DNA from 3 places in the Alishewanella sp. SMS8 genome. Region 2 is predicted to be linked to each of the others. Evidence: predicted binding sites of a transcription regulator. Region 2 holds the regulator's gene; each other region holds the start of a gene.
What was found. The regulator MetJ, encoded in region 2, represses methionine synthesis genes. The targets are predictions, from matches to a motif close to TAGACGTCTAGACGTCTA.

Region 1 (10,409 bases), on a different contig from region 2:
ACTACTACTAACCTATTTTGTTTTTGCAATTTTGCTAAACAGCGTAGGCACCGTCATTTTGCAGGTGATCCACACATATCAAATTAGTAAAGAAGCCGCTAGCGCGCTAGAAGGATTCAAAGATATCCCAATAGCCATTGTGTCCTTTTTAATTGCAGCTTGGTTACCTCGGCTTGGATACAAAAACGCAATGCTTATTGGTGTTAGCTTGGTTACACTTGCTTGTTTAGCTATGCCATTGTTGCCGGCATTTTTAACGACAAAATTATTGTTTTTAACAGTTGGTGCTAGTTTTGCGTTAGTTAAAGTATCGGTATATGCCAGTATTGGTGTGGTAACGCGAACGAATGCTGAGCATGCTTCGCTACTCAATTTCATTGAAGGTTTTTTTATGGTAGGCGTGCTAAGTGGTTATTGGGTCTTTGCCGCTTTTATGGATCCAGCCGCACCGCAGTCAGCTGATTGGTTGCAAGTTTATTGGTGGCTGGCAGGTTTATCTGCGTTAAACCTCATTTTACTTCTTAGCACTCGCTTTCCTGAGTTAGATTTGCCTAAGGTTAGTCATGCAGTCCAAGATTTTGTGTCTATGATTAAATTAGTTTACCGCCCCTTAGTTTTCGTCTTTATTTTATCAGCGTTTTTGTACGTGCTTATCGAGCAAGGTATTGGTAGCTGGTTACCGACGTTTAATAATGAAGTGTTAAGCTTACCTAACCAATTAAGTGTTCAGTTAACCAGTATTTTTGCTGCAAGTTTAGCAATAGGACGCTTAGCTGCCGGTGTAGTGTTAAAACATCTCAGCTGGTATTGGTTATTAAATATTTGTTTAGCCTGTATGGCCGCATTGATATTGTTAACCTTGCCGCTTACCAATAATGTTGAAGTCGCAGCTGACGTCAATTTATTTAATGCGCCTTTAGCGGCCTATTTGTTTCCTTTAATTGGTTTATTTATGGCACCCATTTACCCAGTAATTAACTCGGTCATTTTGAGTGCACTTCCAAAGGTACAGCATGCCCCGATGACAGGATTGATTGTTGTTTTTTCTGCATTGGGTGGTACTACAGGCTCTATTGTTACCGGGTTCACTTTCGCTAATTTTAATGGACAAACTGCCTTTTATTTATCACTGTTACCACTGAGTTTATTATTGGTATCCGTGGGCTTATTACGCCGACAGAGCAAGTTTAAGTCAGCATAATATGCTCGTCCTTCCTAGTAACGAAGGCGACATAATTAACTGATGTTCTTTAATTCAAAGTATTTTTCGCTAAGATGGCTAAAAGCACCATTCTTTCAAATCTTGTGCTTGATTAGTTCTTGGTTACATTACTTATATTGTTGAAAGTTTGCTGACTTGTTTGATAAAGATTGAAAACAATGGCCGCTTTGAAATACTAAGCAGTCATTCGGGTTTGCAATAGAAAAAGTCTGCAATTGGCACAAACAACCTATTCAGCTAAGCGAATACCGCTCTAGCTTTTTATTCCCCTTAGAGCGAGCCGACTGATCATCGTTGGCCAAGGTTTTAAGAAAACGGGTGTTTGAGTGCGGCGGCGGTAGCGCCGCGCGAGTTACGTTTTCGCCTTGGGCAACACATGAGCAGCCGGGCTTTCGAGCGGAAGTGGGGGCGCATTTTCTTTGGATACTTTCTTTTGGCGACGCAAAAGAAAGTATCTCGCCAAGGGCAAAAACGTTAAACGCTGCCTAAAGCTTCAGCTGGAGCTGGAGGATGCACAAAAATGGTATCGAATTTTCTTGGAGTAATTTTTTAACGATACAAAAGAAATTATCTCACCACAAGGTGACAGCTTGATTAGAGGGGCATACGGCCAATGCCGAAATAGACTAATAACCCAACCGCAGCACGCACAGCAAAGAATCGCCGCATATTTAGCCATCTAAACGTATAGAAGTTGACATTGTGGTGTTTTTTCAGCACAGTAAGCCATTAATCTGTGAGCGGAGTAGCTTATGCCAGTAAAAGTCATTGATCAGTTGCCAGCGGTAGAGGCTTTATCAGCAGAAAACGTCTTTGTGATGACAGAAAGCCGCGCTGCTTCGCAGGACATTCGGCCTTTACGCATCGCCATCCTGAATTTGATGCCGAATAAAATCGTTACCGAAATCCAATTATTGCGTTTATTGGCCAATAGCCCGCTACAATTAGATATCGAGTTATTGCGCATTGATGATCATGTGAGTAAACACACCTCGGAAAGCCATCTCAATTGTTTTTATCGTTATTTCTCTGATGTGCAAGATCAAAACTACGATGGTTTAATTATTACCGGGGCGCCTTTAGGCCTTGTTAACTATGAAGATGTTACCTATTGGCAGCAGTTTGGCGAGATTTTACGTTGGGCCGATACCCATGTGACCTCCACCTTATTTTTGTGTTGGGCAGCGCATGCGGCCTTGTATCATTATTATGGCTTACAACGTGAGATCCGCGGTGAGAAGTTATCAGGGGTGTATTGGCAAGACGTGAAGCAGCCTTTAAGCCCCTTAGTGCGTGGCTTTGACGATCAATTTTTAGTGCCGCATTCACGTTATGCGCAAGTGCCAATCCAAAAATATCAGCAGCATGCCGACTTACATATTTTGGCTGAAGCCGATGCCACAGGGGCTTACTTGCTACAGAACAGTCGGGGTAACCGGATCTTTGTTACTGGCCATCCAGAATATGATCTTACTACCCTCGATGAAGAGTATAAACGCGACCTAGCTGCGGGCATCAGTGCCTTGTTACCCGAAAACTACTATCGTAATAACGACCCGTTACAAGGGCCGCAGAAGCTATGGCAGGCGCATGCCTTTTTATTATTCAGTAACTGGTTAAACTACTATGTTTACCAAGCCACGCCTTTTGATATTAACCAAATTGGTCAGAACAGTTAAATGAATCGAAGCAAATTGACACCCGCTGCCCTACGAGCGCAGCTACAGCAACGCATTTTTATTCTGGATGGCGCCATGGGCACCATGATCCAGCAGCGCACTTTGGATGAAGCAGACTATCGTGGCAGCGAATTTGCTGATTGGGCCTCTGATTTAAAAGGCAACAATGATTTACTTGTGCTAACGCAACCGGCGTTGATTGCCGATATTCATCGGCAGTATTTGCAAGCGGGCGCTGACATTATTGAAACGAATACCTTTAATGCCACCACCATCGCCATGGCCGATTATCACATGTCGCACTTAGCCGCGCGGATTAATCGCGAAGCAGCAGCCTTAGCACGCCAAGTGTGTGACGAATTTTTAGCAACTGAACCGCATAAACCGCGTTATGTCGCTGGTGTGTTAGGGCCCACTAACCGTACCGCGTCAATTTCACCTGATGTCAATGATCCAGGCTATCGTAATGTTAGCTTTGATGAGTTGGTCACCGCCTATATGGAAGCCACGCTGGCATTGGTTGATGGCGGTGCTGATATCATTATGCTTGAAACCATTTTCGATACCTTAAATGCTAAAGCGGCGGCTTTTGCTGTATTACAGGTGTTTGACGAGCTCGGTTATAGTTTACCGGTGATGATCTCCGGTACCATTACTGACGCCTCTGGGCGCACTTTGTCAGGGCAAACTACCGAAGCGTTTTACCACTCGTTAGCCCATGTTGAGCCAGTGAGCTTTGGTTTAAACTGCGCCTTAGGCCCAGATTTATTGCGGCCCTATGTCGAAACCCTGTCTGGTATTTCCTCGGCTTTTGTCTCGGTACACCCGAATGCCGGTTTACCCAATGAATTTGGCGAATATGATTTAGGCGCAACCGAGATGGCGGCAGAAATTGCCGATTGGGCGCAGCAAGGTTTCTTAAATATTGTTGGCGGTTGCTGTGGCACCACGCCAGAACATATCGCTGCAATCAGCCAAGCGGTAAAGGGTTTGCCGGCCCGTCAACCTAAAACACCCGACCATAGTTTTCATTTGGCCGGGTTAGAAGCTTTTTCGGTGGAGTGGTAATGCGACAGCAAGCACGATTTATCAATATTGGTGAGCGCACCAACGTAACCGGTTCGGCACGCTTTAAAAAACTGATCTTAAAAGGCGATTACGAAGCCGCGCTCGATGTGGCACGGCAGCAAGTTGAAAATGGCGCGCAAATTATCGATATCAATATGGACGAGGCGATGCTCGACAGCAAAGCCGCCATGGTGCGTTATTTAACCTTGCTCGCTTCTGAACCCGATATTTCTCGGGTGCCGATCATGGTTGACTCGTCTAAATGGGAAGTGATCGAAGCGGCCTTAAAGTGCATTCAAGGCAAAGCCGTTGTTAATTCTATTTCATTAAAAGAAGGTGAACAGCCGTTCTTAAAGCAAGCACGCTTATTGCGACGTTATGGTGCGGCCGTAGTAGTGATGGCGTTTGATGAAAAAGGTCAAGCGGATACGCAGCAGCGCAAAGTTGAAATTTGCCAACGGGCTTATAACATTTTGACCGAGCAGGTTGGCTTCCCACCCGAAGACATTATTTTTGACCCGAATATTTTTGCGGTCGCCACCGGTATTGAAGAGCACAATAATTACGCGGTCGACTTTATTGAAGCCACGCGTGAAATTAAACGGTTATGCCCTTACGCTAAAATCTCTGGCGGTGTGTCGAATGTGTCGTTCTCGTTTCGTGGCAATGACGCCGTGCGTGAAGCTATTCACTCGGTATTTTTATACCATGCGGTTGCCGCAGGTATGGATATGGGTATCGTTAATGCCGGTCAGTTAACGGTGTATGATGATATTCCGTTACTGCTGCGCGAGCGGGTAGAAGATGTCATTTTAAATCGGCGTGATGACGCGACTGAGCGCTTATTAGATGTGGCGGCCCAGTTTAAAGGCGATGGCAGTGTGGCTGAAAAAGTCGATGATGCTTGGCGTAGCCTGCCGGTAGGGAAACGCTTAGAGCACGCGCTAGTTAAAGGCATTACCGATTTTATTGAATTAGATACTGAGGAAGCACGGCAACAAGCAGAAAAGCCCTTACACGTGATTGAAGGGCCGTTAATGGACGGCATGAACGTGGTGGGTGACTTGTTCGGTGAAGGTAAGATGTTTTTACCCCAAGTGGTTAAATCGGCGCGGGTGATGAAAAAAGCCGTGGCCTACTTGCAGCCTTATATTGAACAAGACAAAGCGGGTGGCCAAGCGCAAGGTAAAATCTTGTTAGCCACGGTAAAAGGCGATGTACACGACATCGGCAAAAACATCGTGGGCGTGGTGTTGCAATGTAATAACTTTGAAGTGATTGATTTAGGCGTGATGGTCTCGTGCGCAGAGATTTTACGGGTGGCCAAAGAACGTAATGTCGATGTGATTGGTTTGTCGGGCCTGATCACCCCCTCGCTTGATGAAATGGTGTATGTGGCTAAAGAAATGGCGCGCTTAGGTTTTACTATTCCGTTATTAATTGGTGGCGCTACTACCTCTAAAGCGCATACCGCAGTGAAGATTGCACCGCATTACCAGCATGGCGTGGTGTATGTACCGAATGCTTCTCGTAGCGTATCGGTGGTGCAATCTTTAATCAGTGCAGACGCCAAACCACCTTATTTAGCACGTGTAACCGAAGAATATCGTATCGCGGTGGAGCAGCATCAGCGTAGTCGCCCGGGCGAGAAAATGCTCAGTTTAAGCGCGGCACGCGACAACAAGTTTCAACTTGATTTAAGCAAAGTGGCACCGGCCCCTGTGCAGCCCGGTGTGCATTATTGGCAAGATGTCGATTTACAACAATTACGCGACTATATTGATTGGACACCGTTTTTTCTAACGTGGCAATTATCGGGCAAGTTTCCGGCAATTTTAAATCACCCCGAAGTGGGCTTAGAAGCACGAAAAGTGTATCAAGACGCCAATGCCTTGATGGATCAGATGATCCAGCAAAAACGCATTGCTGGCAAAGCCGCCTTTGGTTTTTTTCCGGCCAATAGTGACGGCGACGACATTATTATTTATACCGACGACAGTCGGCAAACTGAGCGCTGCCGTTTACACGGTTTGCGACAGCAATTAGCCCTGCGTAATAATGCGCCAAACTGCTGTTTAAGTGACTTTATTGCCCCCGTCGGCTCTGGTATTGCCGATTATGTTGGCGCCTTTGCGGTTACCTCAGGTTTTGGTGCCGATGAGTTTGCTGCTGAATTTGTCAAAGTGCATGACGATTATAACAGCATCATGGCCAAAGCCTTGGCCGATCGACTGGCAGAAGCCTTAGCCGAGTATTTACATATGCAGGTACGCCGCCAATATTGGGGCTATGCAGCCGATGAAACCTTGGATAATGAACAGTTAATTCGTGAATTATACCAAGGGATCCGACCGGCACCGGGTTATCCGGCCTGCCCAGAGCATACCGAAAAAGGCACCTTGTTTCAGTTGCTGGATGTGGAAGCGCAAATCGGCATGAAATTAACGGAAAGCTACGCCATGTGGCCGGGTGCGGCGGTCAGTGGTTGGTACTTTGCGCATCCAGATAGTAAATATTTTGCGGTGAGTAAAATTGATGCCGAACAGGTAGCGGATTATGCCAAGCGCAAAGGCTGGGACCTTGCAACGGCAGAAATGTGGTTAGGCCCGAATATCCGTTAAACTTTAGGTTAATCTGGCAAGCTAAGCTGAAGTTTTTCCGGTATTCAGTCTCTTAATTAATCGGCTTTTGCAGTATCATACTCCCGCTATACCAGTGTTGGTGTAGCGGTGTTGTTTTGGAGAGCCTGTGGAAAAGCCGTTTCAAATAAAGTTAATTATCCGCAGAGTCAGCGCAGCTGCCTCGATAGCGTGGTTAAAAAACGCCTGGGGCATTTTTAAGCAATATCCCATCGTTTTTGTGCAGATGATTTTACTGACCCTCGCGTTAAGCGTATTGGCAAGTTTGCACGAGATCACCCTAATTATTGCGGTGTTAGCCAGCCCCTTTATCACGGCCGGTTTTTACCGTGCGGTATTAGGTGTGCAGCAACAACAAAAAATCAGTATCGACTGGTTATTCCAACCGTTTAAAGAACCCGCCACTCGGCGCATTTTATTAGTGATTGCCGCGCTTAACTTTTTAATTTCTATTCCGTTAGCGCAATTTCGCGTTGATGTATTTGCCACCATGCAATTAGCACAAGAATCCCCTGATGGCGCTGCGGGCTATAGCTGGTCTTTACTCTTGTTATTAATTGCCACCCTGATCACCGCTATGCTGTTTGCTTATGCCGTGGCGATTGCTTATTTTTTAAAAGAACAGCGCATTTTTACCATATTACAAGCCAGTTTTATCGCTTGCTGGCGTAACATTCCGGCCCTTGTAAGTTTTGGTTTATTAAGTTTGCTACTGATTATCTTAACGGTTCCGACCTTTTTCCTGGGCTTAATCGTGGTGATGCCGGTGTTACATATTGCTTTTTTCTTGTCATTTAATGAGCTGTTTGCGCTGCAAGTTAAATCACAACAAGATGGCGTATTAGAAGTGTGACGGCAGATAGACAGCGGGAATTACGCCAAGCCGCACTAAATTATTTAAGTCGGCGAGATTACAGTCGGGCCGCGCTTTCTGTTAAATTACAGCAAAAGGGCGCCACAGCCGAAGAATTAGCGGTAGTGCTCGATTGGTGCAGTAGTGAAAACTACCTGAATGAAGATCGTTTTTTATTAATGATATTGCGTAACCGCTGCCGCCAAGGCTATGGTTATCGCTATATTTTGCAAGAGTGTCGTCAACACAAATTGACCGAGCAGCAACTCGCTACGGCGATTGCCGCAGAAGAAATAGACTGGTGGGATCTTGCCCGCCAAGCCTATCATAAGAAATTTGGTGAAAAAGCCATTGTTGATTACAAAGACAAAGCAAAACGTATGGCTTTTTTGCAGCGTCGCGGCTTTAGTAGCGAGCAAATCCGGGCGGTCTTTGACCAGAATGAATAACCGAACAACTGAACAGGATTTTTCATGAGTATGACATCTGCCGCAGTACGGCAAGCCTTTTTAGATTTCTTCGCCAGCAAAGGCCACAGCATTGTGTCGAGCAGTTCCTTGATCCCAGGTAACGATGCCACCTTGTTATTTACCAATGCGGGTATGGTTCAGTTTAAAGATGTGTTCTTAGGCCAAGACCAACGCAACTACACGCGCGCGGTTTCGTCTCAGCGCTGTGTAAGGGCGGGGGGTAAGCACAACGATTTAGAAAACGTCGGTTATACCGCACGTCATCATACCTTTTTTGAAATGCTCGGTAATTTCAGTTTTGGTGATTACTTCAAGCAAGACGCCATTCGTTATGCTTGGGAGTTTTTAACCGAAGTGGTGCAACTGCCTAAAAGCAAATTATTAGTCACCATTTATGCAACCGATGATGAAGCCTATGATCTGTGGCTTAACGATATTGGTGTGCCAGCTGATCGGATTATCCGCATTGGTGATAACAAAGGCGCGCCATACGCTTCAGATAACTTCTGGGCAATGGGTGATACTGGCCCATGCGGTCCTTGTACTGAAATTTTCTACGATCACGGCGAAGATATTTGGGGTGGCCCACCAGGCTCACCAGAAGAAGATGGCGATCGTTTTATTGAAATTTGGAATATCGTTTTTATGCAGTTTAACCGCTTAGCCAGCGGTGAAATGCAGCCACTGCCAAAACCCAGTGTGGACACCGGTATGGGCTTAGAACGTATCTCCGCTATTTTGCAACACGTTCACAGCAACTATGAAACGGATACCTTTGTCTCGTTAATTAATGCGGCTGCAGAGGTCACTGGCGCGAGCGATTTATCGGACAAGTCGTTGCGGGTGATTGCCGACCATATACGTAGTTGTGCGTTCCTAATTATTGATGGCGTGATGCCATCGAACGAAGGCCGCGGTTATGTGCTACGTCGGATAATCCGTCGTGCGGTGCGCCATGGTAATAAATTAGGTGCGAAAGGCGCGTTTTTCTACAAATTAGTGGCCGCATTAGCGGCGCAGATGGGGGAAGCCTACCCCGAGTTGCTAACAAAACAAGCCATCATCGAAAAAGCTTTACGCTTGGAAGAAGAGCAGTTTGGTAAAACCCTAGAGCGTGGTTTACAGATCCTAGACGACGAATTGGCGGCGTTATCTAGCAGCGAAATTCCCGGTTCGCTGGTGTTTAAGTTATATGATACCTATGGTTTCCCTGTCGATTTAACCAACGATGTAGCACGTGAGCGTAACTTAACGATTGACCAAGCGGGCTTCGATAGCGCGATGGCCGAGCAACGTAAACGTGCACAGCAAGCCAGCAACTTCGGTGTGGATTACAATCAACAAGTGAGCTCCAACCAACAGACTGAATTTACCGGTTATACCGCAGAAGCGGGCAATGCACTTGTCGTTGAAATACTAAAAGATGGCCAAAGCGTATCGCAATTAGACGCGGGTGATAGCGGTTTAGTGATTTTAGATAGCAGCCCTTTTTATGCGGAGTCGGGCGGCCAAGTGGGTGATACCGGTACGTTAGATAACAGTACAGGTGTACTTTTTTCGGTACAAGATACCGTTAAAATCGGTAAAGCCTTTGCCCACCAAGGTAAAGCCGAACAGCCACTGCAAGTGGGTATGCGTTTAGATGCCAAGATTGATACAGCGCGGCGTGATGCGATCCGCAAAAATCACTCAGCAACGCACTTATTACATGCCGCGTTACGTCAAGTGCTCGGTGAGCATGTCACGCAAAAAGGCTCTTTAGTGGGGCCAGAGCGCTTACGCTTTGACTTCTCACACTTTGAAGGGGTGAAAGCTGCCGAGTTGCAGCAGATTGAACAGCTGGTCAATCAGCAGATCCAATTAAACTTAGCCTTACAAACGCGCATTATGTCAATTGATGATGCGAAAACCGCCGGCGCTATGGCGTTATTCGGTGAAAAGTATGATGAAGAAGTCCGTGTGTTAAGCATGGGCGATTTTTCTATCGAACTTTGTGGTGGTACCCATGTCAACAGAACGGGGGATATTGGTGTTTTCAAAATTGTCAGCGAAGGCGGTATTGCCTCGGGAGTAAGACGTATTGAAGCGGTTTGCGCCGCAGCGGCCATTAGCTACATTCAGCAATTAGAAGCGCAAGCACAGCAAGCAGCGGCTTTACTAAAAGGGGATACGTTTAGTTTAACCGAGCGAGTGCAGCAAAGCTTAGACCGCGCTAAGTCGCTTGAGAAAGAAATTGAGCAGTTAAAGGGAAAACTGGCCAGTTATGCTGGCGCATCGTTAACCGATAACGTGCAACAATTAAACGGTGTACAAGTACTTATTCAACAATTACCTGATACAGATGGCAAAGCGTTGCGTACTTTGTTAGACGAATTGAAAAATAAACTCGGCTCGACCGTGATTTTATTAGCAAGTTCGCAAGAGGGTAAAGTGAGTTTAATTGCTGGAGTCAGTGCGGATTTAACCGGCAAAGTGCAT
Region 2 (10,409 bases):
TGCCAATAAAAATTCGCTGATCGGGTGTTTGAAACAGCGAGACAACAAAAGAACTGGGTAAACCATCCGCAACGCCTAAACTTAAAATACCATCATCCTTTATAAGACTAACACCATTAGACGTGCCTACCCACATTTGACCGTTGCCCAGAGGCAGGATGGCGCGAACTTCATTGGCTGGTAAACCGTTCCCGGTATCATAATGACGTCGGATCTGATCATGTTGCAGTTCAATTAAACCATCGGCATAGGTGCCCACTAACACCGTTTGATCGGGTCCTTCCGCTAGACTTAACACCGACTGCCCGACACTGACTGCCGTTAAATCAATAATACTGAACGCACCATTACAAATACGAGTTAAACCGCGGCTGCTACCAACATACATACAGCCATTAGAATGCGATAACAGAGCACGGGTATAATTTCCGGCTAATCCGACTTCGGTAGTCATGGTATTAAAAGGTGCATCTCTTAAACGAAAAATGCCGCCATTTGTTCCAACCCACAAATTACCTTCTTTGTCTTTTAACAAAGCTAAAATACGATTATTGGGTAAGCCCTGCCGCATATCTAAAGATTCAGTAATACCGTTATGTAAGCGTAATAAGCCTCTATCTATAGTGCCAATCCATAAAATGTCTGAGTTCTCCTGCAATATGGCCGACACCGGAACATTATCTAATAAAGTTAATGGCTTAGATTGACTTGGCTGTGCCAGATAAAGGCCACGTTCTGTGCCCACTAGTAACGCTGCTTGATGATTTAATTCCAAAGCAAATATCGGTACGCCATTAAATTCGTCTGCAGCAACCGGTTGAATTTGCAATTGTGCATCTAAGTAAACCAATCCATTCGCGGTGCCAACCCACAGTAAGCCGTTGGCATCTTGTTGCAAGCTGTGAATTTGGAGAGAGGGTAATCCATCGTCAAGCGTAAAATGTGTGCGTTTACCGGTGGCATCTTGCATGTAAAGCCCCTGCCCCTCGGTAGCAACCCATAATCGATCTTGATTATCCATAAACAAACGATTAATCAATTCACCAAAAGGGGGAAAAGCTTGCCATTGCCCATCTTGTACTTTAACCAAGCCGCCCCGTGCACCACCTATCCACAAAACATTATGTTTATCCAAATGAAAAGTACGCACGCCGACATCTGGCAAACCGGTTTGGGGGTTACGATCAAAAATGCGAAATTCGCGACCGTTATACCGTGCAACGCCTTCCCAAGTGCCAAACCACATATAGCCATCCGGCGTTTGAGTAATAGCATTAATAGTGTTGTGCGGTAAGCCGGATCGAGTGTTGAGCGTTTCTTTAAAATAATTATCTAAGCTAGGAATATGCTTTGCAGCAGAAGCCGCTGCCGTATTAAAAAATACAGTACACAACAAAAAGCAGAAAAAATGATAAACATGTCGCCGATGCCGACACAGGCCCGATAAAAGCATGCAGAAATCCAATTCCTTGGCTGTAGCGTTAGCGCTTAGCTACTAATGTACTTTAGATTAACCGAATTTAATTAACAATGCCAAGCGTGTTACCTGCTTACGGAACTTGATTTTACGGTATAAAGAAACCAACAAACACGAACTAAAATAAAGAAATCATTAAGTTAATGAATTTCAGATATTAGCGAGAGCTCACATAATATTAAAAAAAATAGGCAACAGGCATTAAATCATCTGTTGCCTAAGCTAGAGGAGTTGTTTTAGTCAGCTAAACGCTGAGCTACCACGTTTAGCGCTTGTTGCAAATCAGCACGTAAATCTGCCACATTTTCAATGCCTATTGATAAACGCACTAAGGTGGCAGCAATACCCGCTCGTTGCTGCGCCGCCGCATCCATCGAAGCATGCGTCATTGAAGCAGGATGACAGATTAAACTTTCAGTGCCTCCCAGTGACTGTGCCAAAGTAAAATACTCTAGAGCATTGAAAAAATCTTTTAACAATGCCGCAGGAGCGTTCAACTCAAAACTACACATCGCCCCAAAACCCAATTGCTGTTCTTTAGCAATCTGATGCCCAGGATGACTTGTCAGCCCGGGATAATACACTTTAGCAACTAAAGGATGCGCCGCTAAAAAATCGACCACTGCAGCCGTATTTTCTTGTTGCAGCTTTAAGCGCAAGTTTAACGTTCTTAAGCCTCGCAAGGTAAGATAGGCATCAAATGCTCCACCGGTTAAGCCTAAACAGTTTCCCCACCATTTTAATTCTTCGCCAACCGCCAGATCCTTAGCAATCACGGCACCGCCGATAATGTCAGAGTGGCCATTAATAAATTTCGTCGTCGAGTGTATGACTAAATCTGCACCTAAGGAGAGGGGCTGCTGTAATACTGGCGATAAAAAGGTGTTATCCACCACCACTTTGGCTTTGAGGCTGGCCGCTAACTGACAAACCGCTCGCACATCAGTAATTTGCAGTAATGGGTTACTCGGTGTTTCTAACCAAATCATGCTGGCTTGGCTTAACCGTAATTGCTCGGCCCAATCGGCATCTTGAAAATTGATAATGTGTAATTTAAAAGCCTGCTTCTTTTGCGCCAAATTGGTAAATAATCGATAACTACCACCATAACAATCATGCGGGATCACTAAGGTGTCAGAGGGTGTCAGTAATTGCAGTGCTAACAAACAAGCTGACATACCAGTATTGGTGATAATCGCTTTAGCACCGCCTTCGAGTTCGGCTAACGCCTCCCCTAATACATCGCGGGTAGGGTTATTTGAACGTGAATAATCATAAGGACCTGGCTGCCCTAATGCCGGAAGTTGATAAGTTGAAGTGAGGTAAATCGGTGGTGTCACTGCACCAAAGGCGGTATCTTCCGCAATACCCGCTCGAGCAACGATAGTCGCTGGATGACGCTTGGTCATAATACGCCCTTTTGGATGTTTAGATGTCTAAAAAGTATAATGCGTTAACACTGGAAGTCAAACCATTTAGCCGTCTATAATGTTTATTTGTTGCACAGTGTTTGACTGTAACAGAGAAAACAGTAGAATTTCGCACTTGCGCGAGCAATTTCTCTCGACCAATAACAAGGGACCCTTATGGCTAAGTGGAATGGTGAGTATGCTCACCCTTACGCGGAACACGGTAAAAAATCAGAACAAGTTAAAAAGATTACCGTATCGATCCCGCTGAATGTTTTAAAAGTGCTAACTGACGAACGCACTCGCCGCCAAGTGAACAACTTACGGCATGCGACAAATAGTGAGTTATTGTGCGAAGCCTTTTTGCACGCCTTTACTGGCCAGCCATTACCGGCTGATGACGATCTACGTAAAGATAATCCGCATCAAATTCCTGCTGAAGTTCGGCAGATTTTGACCAGCATGGGTAAACCCATCCCAGTCATCATTGAAGCAGAAAACGACGAAGAATAAAAAAACCGCCAATAGGCGGTTTTTTTATAAGCGGCTCAGCTTACTTATAGTAATTATCAGGCAGTGGTAAACGAGCAACGCCAGAGTTTACCGCGGCTTCCGCCACAGCACGTGCCACTCGAGGTAACAATCTCGGATCCATCGGTTTTGGAATAATGTAAGATTTACCAAACTCTAAAGCTGATACATCAGCCGCCGCCAAAACTTCGGCTGGCACCGGCTCTTTAGCAATTGAGCGGATCGCTTCTACTGCTGCAAGTTTCATTGCGTCATTGATTTCACTGGCACGTACATCTAAAGCACCACGGAAAATAAACGGGAAGCACAAAACATTATTCACTTGATTAGGGTAATCAGAGCGACCTGTTGCCATGATCAGATCTTTTCGAGCCGCGTGCGCGAGCTCAGGCTTAATTTCCGGATCAGGGTTTGAACAAGCAAAAATAACAGGCTTATCTGCCATTAACATTAAAGCTTCTGCTGGCAACACATCGGGGCCCGATACACCAACAAAAACATCCGCCCCTTGTAAAGCATCTTCTAAAGTCCGTTTATCTGTATTATTGGCAAATAACGATTTATATTGGTTTAAATCTTCGCGCCGAGCATGGATCACCCCTTTGGTATCCAACATATAGATATGCTCACGCATGGCACCGCATTTAATTAATAACTCCATGCAAGCAATAGCCGCAGCACCCGCACCCATACAAACGATAATGGCGTGTTTAATATCCTTACCTTGGATTTCTAACGCATTAAGCATACCGGCAGCAGTGACTATTGCAGTACCATGCTGATCATCATGAAACACCGGGATGTTGCAGCGTTTGATTAACTCTTTCTCTATTTCAAAACATTCTGGCGCTTTAATATCTTCTAAATTAATACCACCAAAGGTATCGGCAATATTGGCAACCGTCGTTATAAACTCTTCCGTCGTGCGATGTGACACTTCAATGTCAATCGAATCTAAGTTGGCAAAGCGTTTAAACAACAAGGCTTTACCTTCCATCACCGGTTTTGATGCTAAATGCCCGAGATTGCCCAAACCTAAAATCGCAGTACCGTTAGAAATCACAGCGACTAAGTTACCTTTAGCGGTATATTTATACACATTGTCTGGATCAGCAGCAATTTCACGAACGGGCTCCGCCACACCTGGGCTGTAAGCTAGCGCAAGATCGCGGACGGTTTCAGCCGGTTTGCTAATTTCAATACTAATTTTTCCTGGGCGGGGTTCGGCATGGTAGCGAAGTGCCTGTTCTCTGAAATCTGTCATTCTAATTGTCCTGGAGTAAGGTAAGCGGCGACAGGCTGCAATTATGCTTATTATTGTTTTACAGCAAGCCAGATGAAGGCTCATTTTAATGAGCTCTTTAATAGAAAAACACCAATTTGTTGCTGGACCTACCAGCCTAAGCAAGTATGACCACCTTCTTGTTGATATTTTCTTCTCTTCTTATAGCAAGAAATGCGCTAGCCATAAAGAAGCCTATACACTTAAAACCCAATCTCTTGCTGAGTATTTATATGTTGAACTAGTCACCACCAAAATTTAACATAAATAAAACAAATCACTATTAATTTTAGCGACATCCCTTGACCGTCATTAAAATATCACTACAATATCTGGTAAATATTTAGTTAATGAGGTTATGCCATGCGCCTTTTATCGATCTCTGCACTTATTCTCGTAAGTAGCATCAGTATTAGCCTGCCCGCCACTGCACAAAATGCCGGAAACAATGAGCAAATATGCACTGAAACTGACTGCACAAAAGAGCTGCGTAAATTGATGCGACTGGCTCGAGCAGGTAGCGGCGATGCCGCGGCGATCGTTGCCATGTCTTATGCGACAGGCGATGGTTTAGAACAGAATACCAGTCAAGCATTACGCTATCTTCGCCAAGGTGTACGCCAGCGCAACCCCATGTCAGTTTACTTGATGTCAGATTGGTTACGAAATGGCTTTGTTATTGAGCAAGATATCGCAGAAGCAGACCGGTTATTAGAACAAGCCATCTCTTTAAATTATGCTCCAGCCCAATATGCAAAAGCAGTAACATTGTTGCAAACTGAAGATCCAACGCAAATCGAGCAAGCTGTGGTATTACTCGAGCAAGCGTCAGAACAAAAGTTAGCAACGTCAATGCTGTTACTGGGCCAACTTAAACAACATGGTGTTGGCACTGAAAAAGATCTTGTTGCTGCGGCGGAGTTGTTTAAACGCTTAGTGTTAACTGGGCAAACCCAAGCCAAACCTTATTTAGCGGAAGTCAGCGCTGAACTAGCAGCAAGCAATGAACATGCAGAATTAGTAAAAGATTTACAGCAAGTTGAAAACATTGAGGTCATCCGCGTGACGGGGCAGCAAATTCAAATGAACAACATGCTTGCCGGTTTAGTCAAACGGTTAAATTCTTCAGGGCTTTATGATAGCCGCTCTGTCGGTAGTCGTATTCGCGGAGTCAGTTGTGAGCAAAGCGGCAGCAATTGCGCCAGTATTAAACCAGACAGCTCTTCCTCTTCAATCAACCAAGTGCTATCAGGTGGTCAATAACCGGTTGTTTGAATTTGCTGTACCATCGCTTTAGCCATAGGTTGTACTCACTTAACGCTATGCCTTAGCTAGCATGCTGAGCATGGCGTTGTTTTATTGTGCTACAACCATCGCCATGAAAACCCTACCGCTATGCGCAGAACAGATTAATGCTAATGTGCACATGCAGGGTATTTTGAAGCAAAAAAAACCGGAGCCTAAGCTCCGGTTTTTTTTCGTTCGGTAATCGATTAACGATTGCCCAAAACAGAGAAACGTTTTTTGAAGCGATCTACACGACCACCTACGTCTAACACTTTTTGCTTACCAGTATAAAACGGGTGACATGCTGAACATACGTCCAAGTGGATGTCTTTGCAAAGTGCAGAGCGAGTTTTGAATGCATTACCGCAAGTACAAGTAGCAGTAATTTCTTTGTATTCTGGATGGATACCTGGTTTCATGGGTTACCTCGTTAGGCCGTATCGCTATCTGGTCACAATTTTTGGCGCCAGACACCATACGCAATTACAGTTAATTTAGGGCGCGTAGCTTAATTGATAGGCAAACAAGTTGCAACCTGCCCGCGGCAAAAAAACACTATTTTTGTTTTACTTGGCAAGCCGGATATCGATCCTTAAACTAACAATCCCTTTGCTTTGTTGTGGAAACCATAGTGACCGTTATTCGAGTGGCTCTGCCCGTCCCGTTACGCCAACATTTTGATTATCTGTTGCCTGAAAACAGCAGTGTAACAGTGGGGTGTCGGGTACAAGTGCCATTTGGTCAACGTCAGTTAATTGGGATTGTTTGGCAAATTGATCCGGATAGTCCTTTTGAACACAGCCAACTCAAAGCAGTAAGTCACATTTTAGAAGACGCTCCGGTGATCTCCGGCACCCTACGCCTTTTATTAAGCTTTGCAGCGGAATACTATCACCATCCGTTAGGTGAAGTGCTGACCGCAGCCCTTCCTGCGTTATTGCGTGAAGGCCGACAACTGCGCGATTATGCCTTAACCGGCTATCGATTAACGGCGGCAGGCGAAGCAGCACAAAGTAGTGATTTTAAGCGTTCGGCGAAGCAACTTGCCTTGTGGCAAACGCTGCAAACCAGCCCTTTAGCTGAAGATACACTACTGCAACAGCATCATCGCAGCACACTGAAACAACTGATAGATAAAGGCATGGTTGTTGCTGAAACACTAGAGCGTCAACCTTACGCCTATCAAGGTTTAGCACAAACACCCTTACAACTGACAGTTGACCAGGCTATTGCTGTGAGTGCGGTGCAGCAAGCTTACGGAAAGTTTCAGCCGTTCTTGTTAGAAGGTGTCACCGGCTCGGGTAAAACCGAAGTGTATTTGCAATGCATTGCGCCTCTATTAGCCCGTGGCAAACAAGTCTTATTGTTGCTACCTGAAATTGGTTTAACGCCGCAAACACTTCAACGTTTTGTACAGCGTTTTAATGTGCCCGTTTTAGCTTGGCACTCTAACCTCAGCGATGGCGAACGTTTGTCATGCTGGCTACAAGCGGCAAGTGGCAGTGCTGCGATTGTCATTGGCACGCGCTCGGCGCTGTTTTTACCGTTTCGACAACTCAGTTTAATTATTATTGATGAAGAGCATGATTTATCTTTAAAGCAGCAAGATGGCTTTCGCTATCATGCGCGTGATCTGGCGATTAAACGCGGCTCATTAGAAGGCTGCCCTGTGTTGCTTGGCTCTGCCACCCCCAGTTTAGAATCTTTATATAATTGCCAACAAAAACGCTATGTGCATTTAGAACTGCAACATCGCGCTACAGGGCAAAGCTTACCGCCATTTGAGTTAATTGATTTAAAACAGCAACAATTGCAGTTCGGCTTAGCCGATAGCAGTATTAAACAAATCCGCGGCCAGTTAGCTCGTGGTAAGCAAGTGATGTTATTTTTGAATCGCCGCGGTTTTGCCCCCGCGCTTAGCTGTCAAGATTGCGGCTGGCTGACCGAATGTAAACGTTGCAGCACCTTTACCACTTATCATAAACATAGTCGCCAATTATTATGTCACCATTGCGGCGCCAGCCGCCCTATTCCTAGACAATGCGGCTCTTGTGGCAGTGCTCGATTAGCGCCAGTTGGCCAAGGCACTGAACAGTTAGAAGAACATTTGCAGCAGTTGTTTGCAGATACACCCGTAACCCGCTTAGACCGCGATAGTACAAGGCGGAAAGGTGCTTTAGGGGAGTTGCTCAAGGATATTAATCAAGCTGGGCCACGCCTAATTTTAGGTACGCAAATGCTGGCGAAAGGCCACCACTTTCCTTTTGTGACTTTGGTGGTAATTGTTGATGTAGATGGCGCCTTATACAGCGCAGACTTTCGTGCGCCAGAACAATTAGCTCAACTGCTGACACAGGTCGCTGGCCGCGCAGGTCGAGGCAATGACAAAGGTAAGGTATTACTGCAAACACAGCATCCTGAACATGCCCTGCTGCAAGATATTATTCAAAACGGTTATGCGGCTTTTGCACGCAGTGCCCTGCTCGAACGCCAACAAACCACCTTACCGCCCTATCAGCACTTGGCATTATTTCGTGCCGAAGCCCTGCAAAGTGACTTATGCCAGCAGTGGTTACAACAGGTCGCAGAGCTTTGCCAAGCCTATAACGGTTTACAGCGGCTAGGGCCGTTATTATCGCCTTTAGAGCGCAAAGCGGGTAAGTATCGCTGGCAGTTGCATTTGTACAGCCAAAATAGACCGCTATTGCATCATGCCTTAGGGCACATCTTGCCAGAAATCACACGTTGGCCGCTGAGCCGTAAAGTAAAATGGCAGCTCGATGTGGATGCTCTGGATCTGAGCTAAACGTAAAGCCAGAGTGATAGCTCTATTTCATTTTTTACTATTCAAGGTAGAATAGCCGCTGTTGTAATGAGTAGGTAATCAAACAGTCACTATGCCACAAAAAGATTATGTGCGCGCCAGTCGCCCGAAACCGGCCAGCAAGACCAAAGGCAAAGCCCGCCCAGCACGCGGTGCCAAAGCGCAAGCTGCCTCACAAAAACCTTGGATATTAATCGGCTTGGTGCTCTGTGTCTTATTGGCTTTTGTTTACGGTTTGTGGTTTTTACGCCAACAAGCTCCGGTGGTAACGCCGCCTGAAGCACCCGCTCCGGCTGTTACCGTGAAAAAAGATGAATTGCCTCCCAAGCCCGTAGCTGAGCCTTATCAATATATTGAAGAGCTTAAAAATAAAGAAGTGACCGTCGAAGTGACAGAGCAGCGTCGCAGTGGTCCGGCGCAACTGCAATGCGGCTCATTTAGACAGCAAACCCAAGCCGAAGCCATGAAAGCGCAAATCGCCTTTGCGGGCATTACCGCCGATGTGCGCCGCACAGAAGGTACTAATGGCGTGTGGTTTCGGGTAGTGCTGGGCCCTTATGAGTCTCGTCGTGCTGCCACCGTTGATATGAATCGGTTACGGCAAATGGGTATTAATACCTGTCAGGTGCGTAACTGGGCTTGAAAAGCTAACGCCTAAACCCTATCTATGCCCTAAGTTAATTCGCCATAGGGCATATTCATGACAACTATCGTATCTGTTCGACGCAATGGTCACGTCGCCATCGGCGGTGATGGCCAGGTGTCACTGGGCAACACCGTAATGAAAGGTAACGCCCGTAAAGTTCGCCGTCTTTACCATAATAAAGTCTTGGCAGGTTTTGCCGGCGGTACCGCTGACGCCTTCACCTTATTTGAACGCTTTGAAGCCAAACTTGACATGCACCAAGGCCATTTAATGCGCGCGGCCGTTGAGTTAGCAAAAGATTGGCGTACCGATCGCATGCTGCGCAAACTCGAAGCGTTACTGGCCGTAGCCGATGCCAACACCTCTTTGATCATTACGGGTAACGGCGACGTGATCCAGCCAGAGCACGATCTCATCGCCATTGGCAGTGGCGGCCCTTTTGCGCAAGCGGCGGCGACAGCCCTGCTACAAAATTCTGATCTAGGCGCGCGTGACATCGTTGAAAAAAGCCTAAAAATTGCCGGTGATATTTGTGTCTATACCAATCACCATCACACCATTGAAGAATTATAAGCGGAACAATTATGTCTGACATGACGCCTAGAGAAATCGTCCACGAGTTGGATCGACACATTATCGGTCAAAATAAAGCCAAACGTGCCGTTGCTATTGCCTTACGTAACCGTTGGCGCCGTATGCAGCTTGATGAAAGCTTGCGCCAAGAAGTCACCCCCAAAAATATTCTGATGATTGGCCCAACGGGTGTAGGTAAAACTGAAATTGCTCGTCGCTTAGCCAAATTGGCTAACGCGCCCTTTATTAAAGTTGAAGCCACCAAATTCACCGAAGTGGGTTATGTCGGTAAAGAAGTAGAAAGCATCATCCGTGATCTGGCAGACAGTGCCGTTAAAATGTTACGTGAACAAGCGATTGCCAAAAATCGTTTTAGAGTA
Region 3 (10,409 bases), on a different contig from region 2:
TAGCTAGAAATAACCGAAAGTGCCATGATGGATAACCCAGAGCAAAACGCTATTTTAATTAAACAGTTTAATGAGCTCGGTTTTAAAATTGCAGTCGATGATTTTGGTACGGGTTATTCATCTTTGCGTTATTTGCAGCGATTCGCCCTAACAAAATTAAAAATAAACCAATATTTTATTCAAGATATTCAAAATGATAAAAACGATAAAGCGATTGAGAGTGCAATCATTAAAATCGCTAAAAGCATGGATTTAATTACTATTGCTGAGGGCGTTGAAACGTTAGAGCAACTTAAGATTCTAGAAACAATGCATTGCTATGAGATACAAGGCTATTACTATAGCAAGCCTCTGAGTGCTGAAGATGCAACGGCCTTTTTGAAATTACATGGGACACACTGTTTAATTGATAAGCAATGAGTCCCCTACACCGGCGACAACTGCGGTTAGCGCGCTAGAAACTCCGCACGAGTGCGAGCGTCATCTTTGAAAATACCGCCCAGTGCTGTAGTTTGCGTTTTGGAGTTAACATCCATTACACCACGCGATTTCACGCAGTAATGTACCGCATCCATGGTCACTGCAACGTTGTCTGTTTCAAGTAAGGCTTGTAACGCCACTAAGATTTGCTGGGTTAAGCGTTCTTGCACCTGAGGACGTTGTGCAAAGAAACGCACTATGCGATTAATCTTAGATAAGCCAATGATATTATCTTTAGGAATGTAAGCCACCGTAGCGCTGCCATCGATGGTGACGAAGTGATGCTCGCAAGTACTGGTAAAGCTGATGTCTTTCACTTTGACCATCTCGTTTACTTGCATTTTGTTTTCTATCAGCGCCATCTTCGGAAAGTTTTGATAATCCAAACCACCAAAAACCTCATCAACATACATTTTAGCAATGCGATGTGGCGTTTCTCTTAAACTGTCATCGGTGAGATCAAGCCCCAAGGTGCTGACAACCTCAGTGAGTAACTGATTAATCTTTTCGTATTTTTCATCGCGGGACAAGCCGTTATCACGCATAGGAGTCTCAAGACCACGCGTCTCAAGTGCACTACGGACTAACATTGCTGCTTCTGATAACATAGTTTTTCCAAATACTGATTTGCAATATCTGTTATACGCACTGCAAAGAAAAGCAGTTTAGCGACCAGATCATAATATTATTATTTTACACCCTTAAACGACGAAAGCCCAGCAAAGGCTGGGCTTAGGGTGTGGCACAGTGTTTAATTACTGTACAAGCGCCAGTGCTTCTAGCAGTTCACGCGGCTCTACTTCAGGGCCATTGAGTGATTCATCCCAATTAGTGCCGATTAAGACGCCGTCATCGTACATCTCTTTTAACCAGCCATCACAAAACACATCGAGTGGGATTGGCTCAGGTTTATAGCTTGACCATTCTTCTGAGCAGTGCGCTTGGGCATCCGCTTTGCTTGACCAAAAGGGCATTACATCTGTTTCTTCAAATTCTACCGATTCAACTACTAATAAGTCTTCACCATCAGCGAGAGTCCAGACTACGCCATGGGTTTTAGCTTCTTCGATAAAACGTTGGAAGCTTGGATCGTGTGCAAATTCAGACATAATTAACCTACTAATAATTCTCTAATGATGCATATTAAAACAGAGATCTGCATGCAAAAGCCAACATTATTCTAAAGCATCGCCATTCACTTTCCACCACTGGTGAAAATAACGTACAATTTGCTTCACTGTGACAGCCCTTAACGGACGGAAACTTAGTAATGGCACAATTTATCTATTCAATGTATCGGGTTTCGAAAGTGGTTCCCCCGAAACGCACCATCTTAAAAGACATCTCTTTATCTTTTTTCCCCGGCGCCAAGATTGGGGTACTTGGCTTAAACGGCTCGGGTAAATCGACGTTATTACGCATTATGGCCGGTATCGACAAAGAGTTTGAAGGCGAAGCTCGAGCATTAACTGGCACAAAAATCGGTTACTTACCGCAAGAGCCGGTATTAGATAACAACAAAACAGTACGGCAGATTGTTGAAGAAGCCGTTAGTGATGTAAAAGAAGCGTTTACCCGGCTAGATGAAGTGTATGCCGCTTATGCCGATGAAAACGCCGATTTTGATGCCTTAGCGCGCGAACAAGGCGAGTTAGAAGCATTAATACAAGCAAAAGATGGTCATAACTTAGATAACACGCTAGAGCGTGCGGCAGATTCATTACGCTTACCACCTTGGGATGCCAAAATTGAACATCTGTCGGGCGGGGAGCGTCGCCGGGTGGCGATTTGCCGCTTGGTATTAGAACGCCCCGATATGCTGTTATTAGATGAACCCACTAACCACTTGGATGCTGAATCGGTGGCTTGGTTAGAACGCTTTTTACACGATTATCCTGGTACTGTGGTCGCCATTACCCACGACCGTTATTTCCTAGACAATGTAGCCGGTTGGATCTTAGAGCTAGACCGGGGTGAAGGTATTCCGTGGCAAGGTAATTACTCTAGCTGGCTAGAACAAAAAGAAGCCCGACTAGCACAAGAAGATAAAACAGAAAGTGCCCGCCAGCGCTCAATTAAACAAGAATTAGAATGGGTTCGTACTAACCCGAAAGGCCGCCATGCAAAAAGTAAAGCGCGGATGGCACGTTTTGAAGAATTGCAAAGCCAAGATTTTCAAAAGCGTAATGAAACTAATGAGCTGTTTATTCCACCTGGGCCACGTTTAGGCGATAAGGTACTAGAAGTGGGACACCTGCGCAAAACCTTTGGCGATCGTGTGTTAATCGATGATCTGAGCTTTAGCATTCCTAAAGGTGCGATTGTCGGTATTATCGGCCCGAATGGTGCAGGTAAATCAACACTGTTTAAGATGATCACCGGCGCGGAGAAAGCCGATAACGGCAGCATTGAACTTGGTGAAACGGTGCAAGTAGCAAGTGTTGATCAGTTCCGCGATAGCATGAACCCAAAAAACACGGTGTGGCAGGAAATCTCAAACGGCCAAGATATGCTGCAAATTGGCAATTTCCAGATCCCAAGCCGCGCTTATGTTGGCCGTTTTAACTTTAAAGGTAACGACCAGCAGAAGTTTATTGGCGAGTTATCAGGGGGTGAGCGTAACCGCGTGCATCTGGCGGCGCTATTAAAAGCCGGCGGCAATATGTTGTTACTCGATGAACCCACCAACGACTTAGATGTTGAAACACTACGCGCACTCGAGAACGCCATTTTAGATTTCCCTGGTTGTGCCATGGTGATCTCGCACGACCGCTGGTTCCTCGACCGTATTGCCACGCATATCCTCGATTATCGTGATGAAGGTAAAGTGAATTTCTTTGAAGGTAACTACTCTGATTACGAAGCCTGGTTAAAACAAACTTATGGCGCGGCAGCACTGGAGCCACATCGGATTAAATACAAGCGGATCTAACCGCTGTTAAAGGTTAATCTCATTAAAACGCCTGCCTTGTGCAGGCGTTTTTGTTGATACGTTTTAACCAGAGCAACGTATAAGAAAACGTTTTATGTTATCAGCAAAAGTGACTTGCTTTGTTGCATTGATCTGATAACTTAATGAGAATCATTATTAACTAAGGCTTTATTATGAAAATCCTCGTTATTTCTAGCTTCATTGCATTGTGCTACTTCCCCGCAACACTCGTGCAAGCCTCAGATCGCCCTGCTCATTTCAGCGGTAAAGCGGTCAGTGATGTGCAGCAAGCTAGCAAGGTGTTCTTAGAGAAAAATACCGAGTTGGCTAACTTGTTAGCCGGTGAGTTAAATCCAACCAGCGTTACGGCGATCCACCAATTAACCTACACTTTGGAAAATGCACTAGCCCTAATACCCAACACTAATGATCAAATTAAAGCAGCATTAGAAGAAGTGCATTTAGGCTCTGAATATATGGATTATGAGCGTGTTAAACGCAACGGCGCTACTTACCTGCAACTAGCAAAATCGCTGACAGAATAAAAACGCCAGGACAATACACCGCAGTTTAACAATGTAGCCAAACCCATTAATTAATAGGCGATTGAAAAACAGCTAAGGCTTTACTTAAGCCCTAATTAAGGCTCTTAGCCGCTTACACATGCACCTTGTTACTAACGCGAAGCTTTTTATGCTGTGCTAGAACACAGTATAATTAGCCGCATCCACAGCTTTGGGTCTATGATCATGATCATAAATTATTGGCAAATAAGTGCCTGGTGTTTGGCTATACTTTGCATCGCACTAAGTTATCCAAAAGAGTTGTGGCCACGCTTATTACAATTACCGGGTTATCAGCATTTTGTATTTGCCTCAGCAGTAGCCTTAACCCTACTCTGGTCTGTAAAAGCCGGCATAGTACCGGGCTTAGAGTTGTTTTTTCTGGGTATTACCACACTGGTATTGTGTCATGGCTGGCGTATCGCCATTTGGATCAGTTGCCTGCCCTTAGCTTTATTAATGCTATTTAACAGTGTCAGCTTGGCTGAGGGTGGCGCCTTTGCATTAACTACCTTTATTTTACCTGCATTATTTAGTTATGCGGTATTTAGCTGGTCATATCATTATCTGACTCGCCATTTATTTGTATATATCTTTATTGCGGGTTTTTTAAATGCCGCCCTGAGCATAGTGCTAAAAATTGTACTCACCTCTGGCTGGCTGTATCTGCAGCAACAACATGACTGGCATACGATTTATCACAACTATACGCAATTAGCCTTGCTCATTTGGTTTGGCGAAGCATTACTCAATGGCATGGCCATTACGCTAATGGCAGTGTATCGGCCAGAATGGCTCAGAACCTTTTATGATAATGAATACTTATCGCCTGATCGCTGAGTGTGTGATAACTAAAGGCAAGGTTAAGGAAAGAGAAAGAGAAAAGTAGCGCACAGCGCAGCATAAAAAGGTATCCAGACTCGATGCCTGGATACCTTATTGGCGTATTTAGCCTTTTAATACCGTTGCGACGGCTTTGGCGAAATAGTCGATATTGGCATGATTCAAACCCGAAATACTGACGCGGCTAGAACCGACCATATAGATACTGAACTCGCTGCGTAGCCGTTCAATTTGCGCTTTGTTAATGCCTAAAAAGCTGAACATACCATGCTGACGAGCAATAAAGCTGAAATCTTGGGTAATGCCTTCAGCAGTAAACTTGTCGATGATCAGCTGGCGATAGCTATTAATGCGATTACGCATTTCTGCTAATTCGTCGTGCCACAGTGCCGTTAACTCGGCGCTATCTAAAATATGGCTAACAATAATGGCACCGTGCGTAGGTGGCATTGAGTAAATACCGCGCACGACGCTGAGTAAGTTTGCGCGGACAGCGTCGGTTTCTTTGCTGTTACTAGCAACAACACTAACAGCACCAATTCGCTCGCGATATAAACCAAAGTTTTTCGAGCAAGAGCTACACAAGATCATTTCTGGCACTTGCTCAGCTAAATAGCGCAAACCTGCGGCATCTTCATCTAAACCGGCGCCAAAACCTTGGTAAGCCATATCAACCAAAGGAGTGAAACCTCGCTCTTTCGCGATCGCGGTAAAGCGTTGCCATTGTTCGAAGTTCAGATCCATACCACTGGGGTTATGACAACAGGCATGCACTAAAACAACGTCACCCGCAGGAATTTGCTCTAAATCAGCAAACATCTGCTCTACCTGCAAACCTTTGGTGTCGTAATCGTAATAAGCGTATTCTTTGACTTTTAAACCCGCAGCTTGGAATAACGAGATATGGTTTGCCCACGTCGGGGTGGTCACCCAAATCGTCGCATCCGGATTCGCTCTCTTGATAAACTCCGCCGCCACACGCAGTGCCCCTGTGCCGCCAGGTGTATGCGCCGTAACAACGCGATTTGCTAGCAATACTGTATGAGTCGCACCAAAGGCTAACTTTTCAATGTGCGTATTAAAAGACGGATCACCGGCCATACCCACATAGGTTTTGCTGTCTTCATGCTTTAAACGTAGCGCTTCGGCTTCTTTTACGCATTTTAAAACCGCGGTGTGGCCTTGTTCATCTTTATAAACACCTACGCCAAGGTCAACTTTAAGAGGGTTAGGATCTTCACGATAAGCCGCCATTAGCCCTAATATGGGGTCGATAGCGACAGGCTTTAACTGAGAAAACATATTGTTCTACCTGGTTTATGATTATAAGGAGGCAACACTAAGCGATTGCCGGTAAACACTCGGGGATGCTCAGACACACAGCCACTAACAGGGCCAATGCCTCTGCGGTAAACACCTGCTGCTTCAAATCTTCAGCGTCAATAATGCCAACTATTTTGCCCGATTGTGCAAACAGTGGCAAACAGGCCTCGGCTTTAACTTTCGGATCGCAGGTGTAATATTCACCGCCTTGTTGCAAATAGGCCGCGACATCGTTAATCACACGGGCTTGGCCAGTTAAACCCACCGTACTGTTATTACTGATCTTGGCAAACTCAGTATTTAACGGAAACTCTGCCCGAGAGGCGGCGCCAAAATAGCTTAATTTAACCAGCACCATCTCTTGCTCCAGATTAGCACGCGCTTGATAAATACCAAACCATGCTAAACCCGACTGCTGTTGATAAAATTCAGTTATTTTCGTTAAACGTGCTAAGGCTTGGTGATTAGCGCTGGTTTGACCGCCCAAAATCGCGGTTAAATCATATGGCTCACTGTCCAGCACACCAAATAATGAACACGCCCCTCCCTCGCCTAACTCAGGTACTTGGTATTGCCATTGCACTTTGGCATTGTGACTATCGGCAATATGTTGCTGTAACGCTTGATAATAGGCGGTGGTTTTTTCAGTAAAGGCTTGATCAAAAAAAGAAAATTGCTCTTTAAGGCCACTAAGCTGTAAATAGTGGTTAATTTGGGTTGGAATACTCAATTTTTAGCCGTCCAGATTTCTAAAATCAAGGCGATATTCTACCAGATAACATTAAAAAACCAAGCGAGACACAGAAAAACTTGCGAGCAACGCTTGTGCTGAGTAAGCTACGGCCAACTTTTCAGGACATTTTATGATGAGCAAAAAAATTTCCTTAGCCGATTGGCAACAACAACTGACTGGCGCTACTCCAGAGAGCACGAATCCGGCGAATCAGGCTGGTTTGGTCTATTCCACGGCGACAGGCCGAATTGACGCGAGCAGCCCTGCTGTCTCGACGGCTGAAGGATTTGCTGATGGTGCCTTACGCATCCGTCGGGAAACGAAAGGTCGGGGCGGTAAGACGGTATTAACCATTTTAGGCTTAACCGGTAGCCCCAGTGAATTAAGCCAACTATGTACAGAATTAAAAAAGAAATGTGCTTGTGGTGGTTCGGCCAAAGACGGCATTATTGAGATACAAGGTGATAAACGCGAATTAGTCACTACCTTATTACAACAAAAAGGGTTTAAAGTGAAACAAGCCGGCGGATAGGCCGGCTTGTTTATCTCAAGCGATATTAACAACTCGGTATCGAACGATTACGGCGTATTGGGTTCAGAGTTCTCTATACGGCCAAATACCTTTCTGAAAAAACTGTCTTTGCGCCACAATGGCCGCGTTTTAGCATTCGCTACATCCAGCGCAATATTAAAATTAATATCGGCAAATACGGCGCCAGCATCATAACGAATAGCCCCATACTCTTTGGTTAAGCTGGCAATATCATCCGAAGGGCGATGATAATGCTTGGCAAAGAAACTGGCCCACACTTTGCCTCCCGATACCTTTGGATCGGTTGAAGTAAAACCGGTCATTAAAAACACCGCAGGCACACCTTGTTGCACTAAGCGATAATGATCTGAGCGCGTGAAGATAGCTTGCTCGGGCATCGGATCTTCACTTAAGGTTCTGCCCTCTTTTGCCGCAGCACGGGCAACCACATCACCTAGGGTCGAGTGATTTGCACCAAAAGCAATTAAATCGGCAAAAGAATACAGTAATACCGGCATATCTAAATTAACGTTAGCCACCATCTGCGAAATAGTCATTGGCGGTTGTTTCGCTAGATAATCTGCCCCTAATAAGCCTTTTTCTTCACCGGTAACCGCAGCAAACAAAATAGAGCGCTTTGGCGATGTCGGCAGTTGCGCAAATAAACGTGCGGTTTCAAGTAAGATCGCGATACCTGCAGCGTTATCCATTGCCCCGTTATTAATTTTATCTTCGCTGCGTAAATCGTTAGAAAAACCGATATGATCAGAATGTGCAGTTAATACTACATATTCCTCTTTTAACAGCGGATCGGAACCGGGTAAGGTCGCTAACACATTCGGGCTTGTCACTTGCTGGTGAGTACTTTGGCTGCTTAAGTTAACTTCGCCTTTTAACGCAAAACCTTTGGGGACCTCATCTTTTTCTAATAAAGCAAAAATATCACTCAGGTTATAACCAGCGGCAGCGAATAACAGACTAGCCGCATCAGGATGCAAAGTTGCGCCACCTTGTAACTGAGCAAAGCCCCGACCGGGGTTACCTTCGTCATCTAACCAGCTCATGCTCGGACTATTTAAATACATGAGGCTATCGGCATAGGGCCGAGTTTTTTCTTGCTGTGGCGTATGCACCGAAATAACACCGATAGCGCCCCGCTCAACCGCAAATTCGGTTTTCATACTGCCCAGATAAGCCCGCTCTTCGCTAGGTAAAAAAGCGGGTAAACCTGACAGCATTACCACGACTTTACCTTTAACGTCTAAATTCGCATAATCGTTTAAATCAAACACCTCCGACACTAAACCATAACCAACAAACACCATTTCACCTTGCAACTTAACGGCTTCGGTTTGCAAATTGGGCCCGGTTGTAAATTGCTGCGGGTAATCTAACGTCAGTTGTTGCTCGGGTAAACTAAAACTAAGCTTGGCACTTCCCGGCACAATTTGCGCTTTGCGCATAGGGACACGCTGAAAGTAGGTGCCATCAGCCGCAGCCGGCACTAAACCTAATGCTTGAAATTGCTGAGCAATATAACGTGAGGCTAATTCATGGCCTCGACTCCCCGTGTCACGGCCTTCTAACAAATCATCCGCTAAAAACGTCAGATGACTTTCAATCACCAAAGCGCTGGCGCGCGGGGCTTTGCTGGCTGGGGTACTGCTACAACCAGCAATAGTCATTAACGCGGCCGTACAAAGTAAAAAAATCTTTTTCATGGACTGTCTCAATAAAAAAGTGCCAGTATTCACTGGCACTGTAGATGGTAATAAAACTAAAGCTTAGTTAGCCGCTTGATAGCGTTGCTGATAACGCTGGTGTAGCTGTTTATGTTTGTTATTCAGATCAACATTGCGACCGTCAATCCATAATTGCATGATGTTATGCCCACGATAATCAAAAATATCGCCTTCAGACACGACTAAACTCGCGCTCTTACCCACCTCAATCGAGCCTAAACGATCGGCCACACCGGCAATTTGTGCCGCATCTAAGGTTAAGGATCGTAGCGCTTGCGCAGGTTCTAAACCGTAACGCGTGACATGGCCCGCAGCAAACACCAGGTTGCGGGTATCCCAGAAACCATCCAGCGATAACGCGAAACGCACACCGGCTTTTTGCAGCACACCTGGCACGCTAAAGGCTTGATCATAGGCTTCATCGGTACGCGTAGGTAAGCCATAAGGCGCGGTATAAATCACATCCACGTTATTCGCCGCCAGTTCATCTGCCATGCGCCAGCTATCGCGTCCCCCTACAATCACTAAACGGACCTTGTATTGTTTAGCTAAGCTGATGGCTTGACGCATTTGTCTTGGATCATCAGCATGAACAAATAAGGGTAATTTACCTTCAAACAACGCCAACATGGCATGCCAGCGTGAATCACGGCCACGATTTAAGCCGGCTTGCTCAGCTAAATAATAGGCTTGTGCTTGGCTAAAGTAGCTTTGTAACTGCTCCAGTTGCTCACGTTGCCGCTCTTGCTGCTTTTCCGCACTATCACGAACCCACCAACCGGTTTGTAAGCCCATGCGCGGCCAATTCACGTGTAAGCCCACATCGGCTTGCACTAGGGCATCTTGCCAATTCCAACCGTCTAACTGCATCAATGCTGAGCGACCGGTGATCAAGCTACCATCAGGATAAATTAAGCTATGGCTAAAACCGTTACTGCGAATAGTTGGGATCACCGCAGAATCAGCATTAAAGGCCACTTGCACTTGCAAATCTGGGTTCGTGGCTGAGGTTTCACGATCATCACGCGTGGCACGCACGGCTTCAACTTCAATTAAGCCTAGTTGGTTAATCAAAGCAATAAGCCCCGGATACACATGCTTACCGGTTAAATCTTCTATTTGCGCCCCGGCAGGTGCCGTTAAGTTCGTACCCATCGCGGCAATTTTGCCATCGACTAGTAAGACATCTTGAATGGCCGGCTCGGTTACAACGGCGTGCACCGTCGCATTTTTCAATAATACTGGCACGCTTTGTTTCGGT

Region 1: metA (homoserine O-succinyltransferase) is a predicted target of MetJ. The motif match lies at 1,895-1,912, and genes of this name have one in related genera.
Region 3: ORJ01_RS15550 (translation initiation factor) is a predicted target of MetJ. The motif match lies at 6,876-6,893, and genes of this name have one in related genera.

The regions. Positions count from the first base shown of each region.
Region 1 is NZ_JAPJEA010000001.1:843,700-854,108, reverse strand. Features, by position in the region: gene ORJ01_RS03875 (sugar MFS transporter) at 1-1,201, shown strand, start outside; gene metA (homoserine O-succinyltransferase) at 1,975-2,901, shown strand; gene ORJ01_RS03865 (homocysteine S-methyltransferase family protein) at 2,902-3,969, shown strand; gene metH (methionine synthase) at 3,969-6,590, shown strand; gene ORJ01_RS03855 (hypothetical protein) at 6,718-7,461, shown strand; gene ORJ01_RS03850 (regulatory protein RecX) at 7,458-7,910, shown strand; gene alaS (alanine--tRNA ligase) at 7,935-10,409, shown strand, end outside.
Region 2 is NZ_JAPJEA010000002.1:294,333-304,741, forward strand. Features, by position in the region: gene ORJ01_RS08910 (diguanylate cyclase) at 1-1,453, opposite strand, end outside; gene metB (cystathionine gamma-synthase) at 1,714-2,886, opposite strand; gene metJ (met regulon transcriptional regulator MetJ) at 3,064-3,399, shown strand; gene ORJ01_RS08925 (malic enzyme-like NAD(P)-binding protein) at 3,440-4,681, opposite strand; gene ORJ01_RS08930 (hypothetical protein) at 4,770-4,961, shown strand; gene ORJ01_RS08935 (tetratricopeptide repeat protein) at 5,063-5,962, shown strand; gene rpmE (50S ribosomal protein L31) at 6,193-6,405, opposite strand; gene priA (primosomal protein N') at 6,618-8,792, shown strand; gene ORJ01_RS08950 (SPOR domain-containing protein) at 8,884-9,453, shown strand; gene hslV (ATP-dependent protease subunit HslV) at 9,511-10,029, shown strand; gene hslU (HslU--HslV peptidase ATPase subunit) at 10,041-10,409, shown strand, end outside.
Region 3 is NZ_JAPJEA010000008.1:4,274-14,682, forward strand. Features, by position in the region: gene ORJ01_RS15510 (EAL domain-containing protein) at 10-420, shown strand; gene folE (GTP cyclohydrolase I FolE) at 447-1,088, opposite strand; gene ORJ01_RS15520 (DUF2750 domain-containing protein) at 1,236-1,589, opposite strand; gene ettA (energy-dependent translational throttle protein EttA) at 1,751-3,412, shown strand; gene ORJ01_RS15530 (DUF6746 family protein) at 3,586-3,957, shown strand; gene ORJ01_RS15535 (energy-coupling factor ABC transporter permease) at 4,162-4,815, shown strand; gene ORJ01_RS15540 (amino acid aminotransferase) at 4,924-6,120, opposite strand; gene ORJ01_RS15545 (GAF domain-containing protein) at 6,158-6,871, opposite strand; gene ORJ01_RS15550 (translation initiation factor) at 7,008-7,406, shown strand; gene ORJ01_RS15555 (M28 family metallopeptidase) at 7,454-9,127, opposite strand; gene ORJ01_RS15560 (amidohydrolase family protein) at 9,191-10,409, opposite strand, start outside.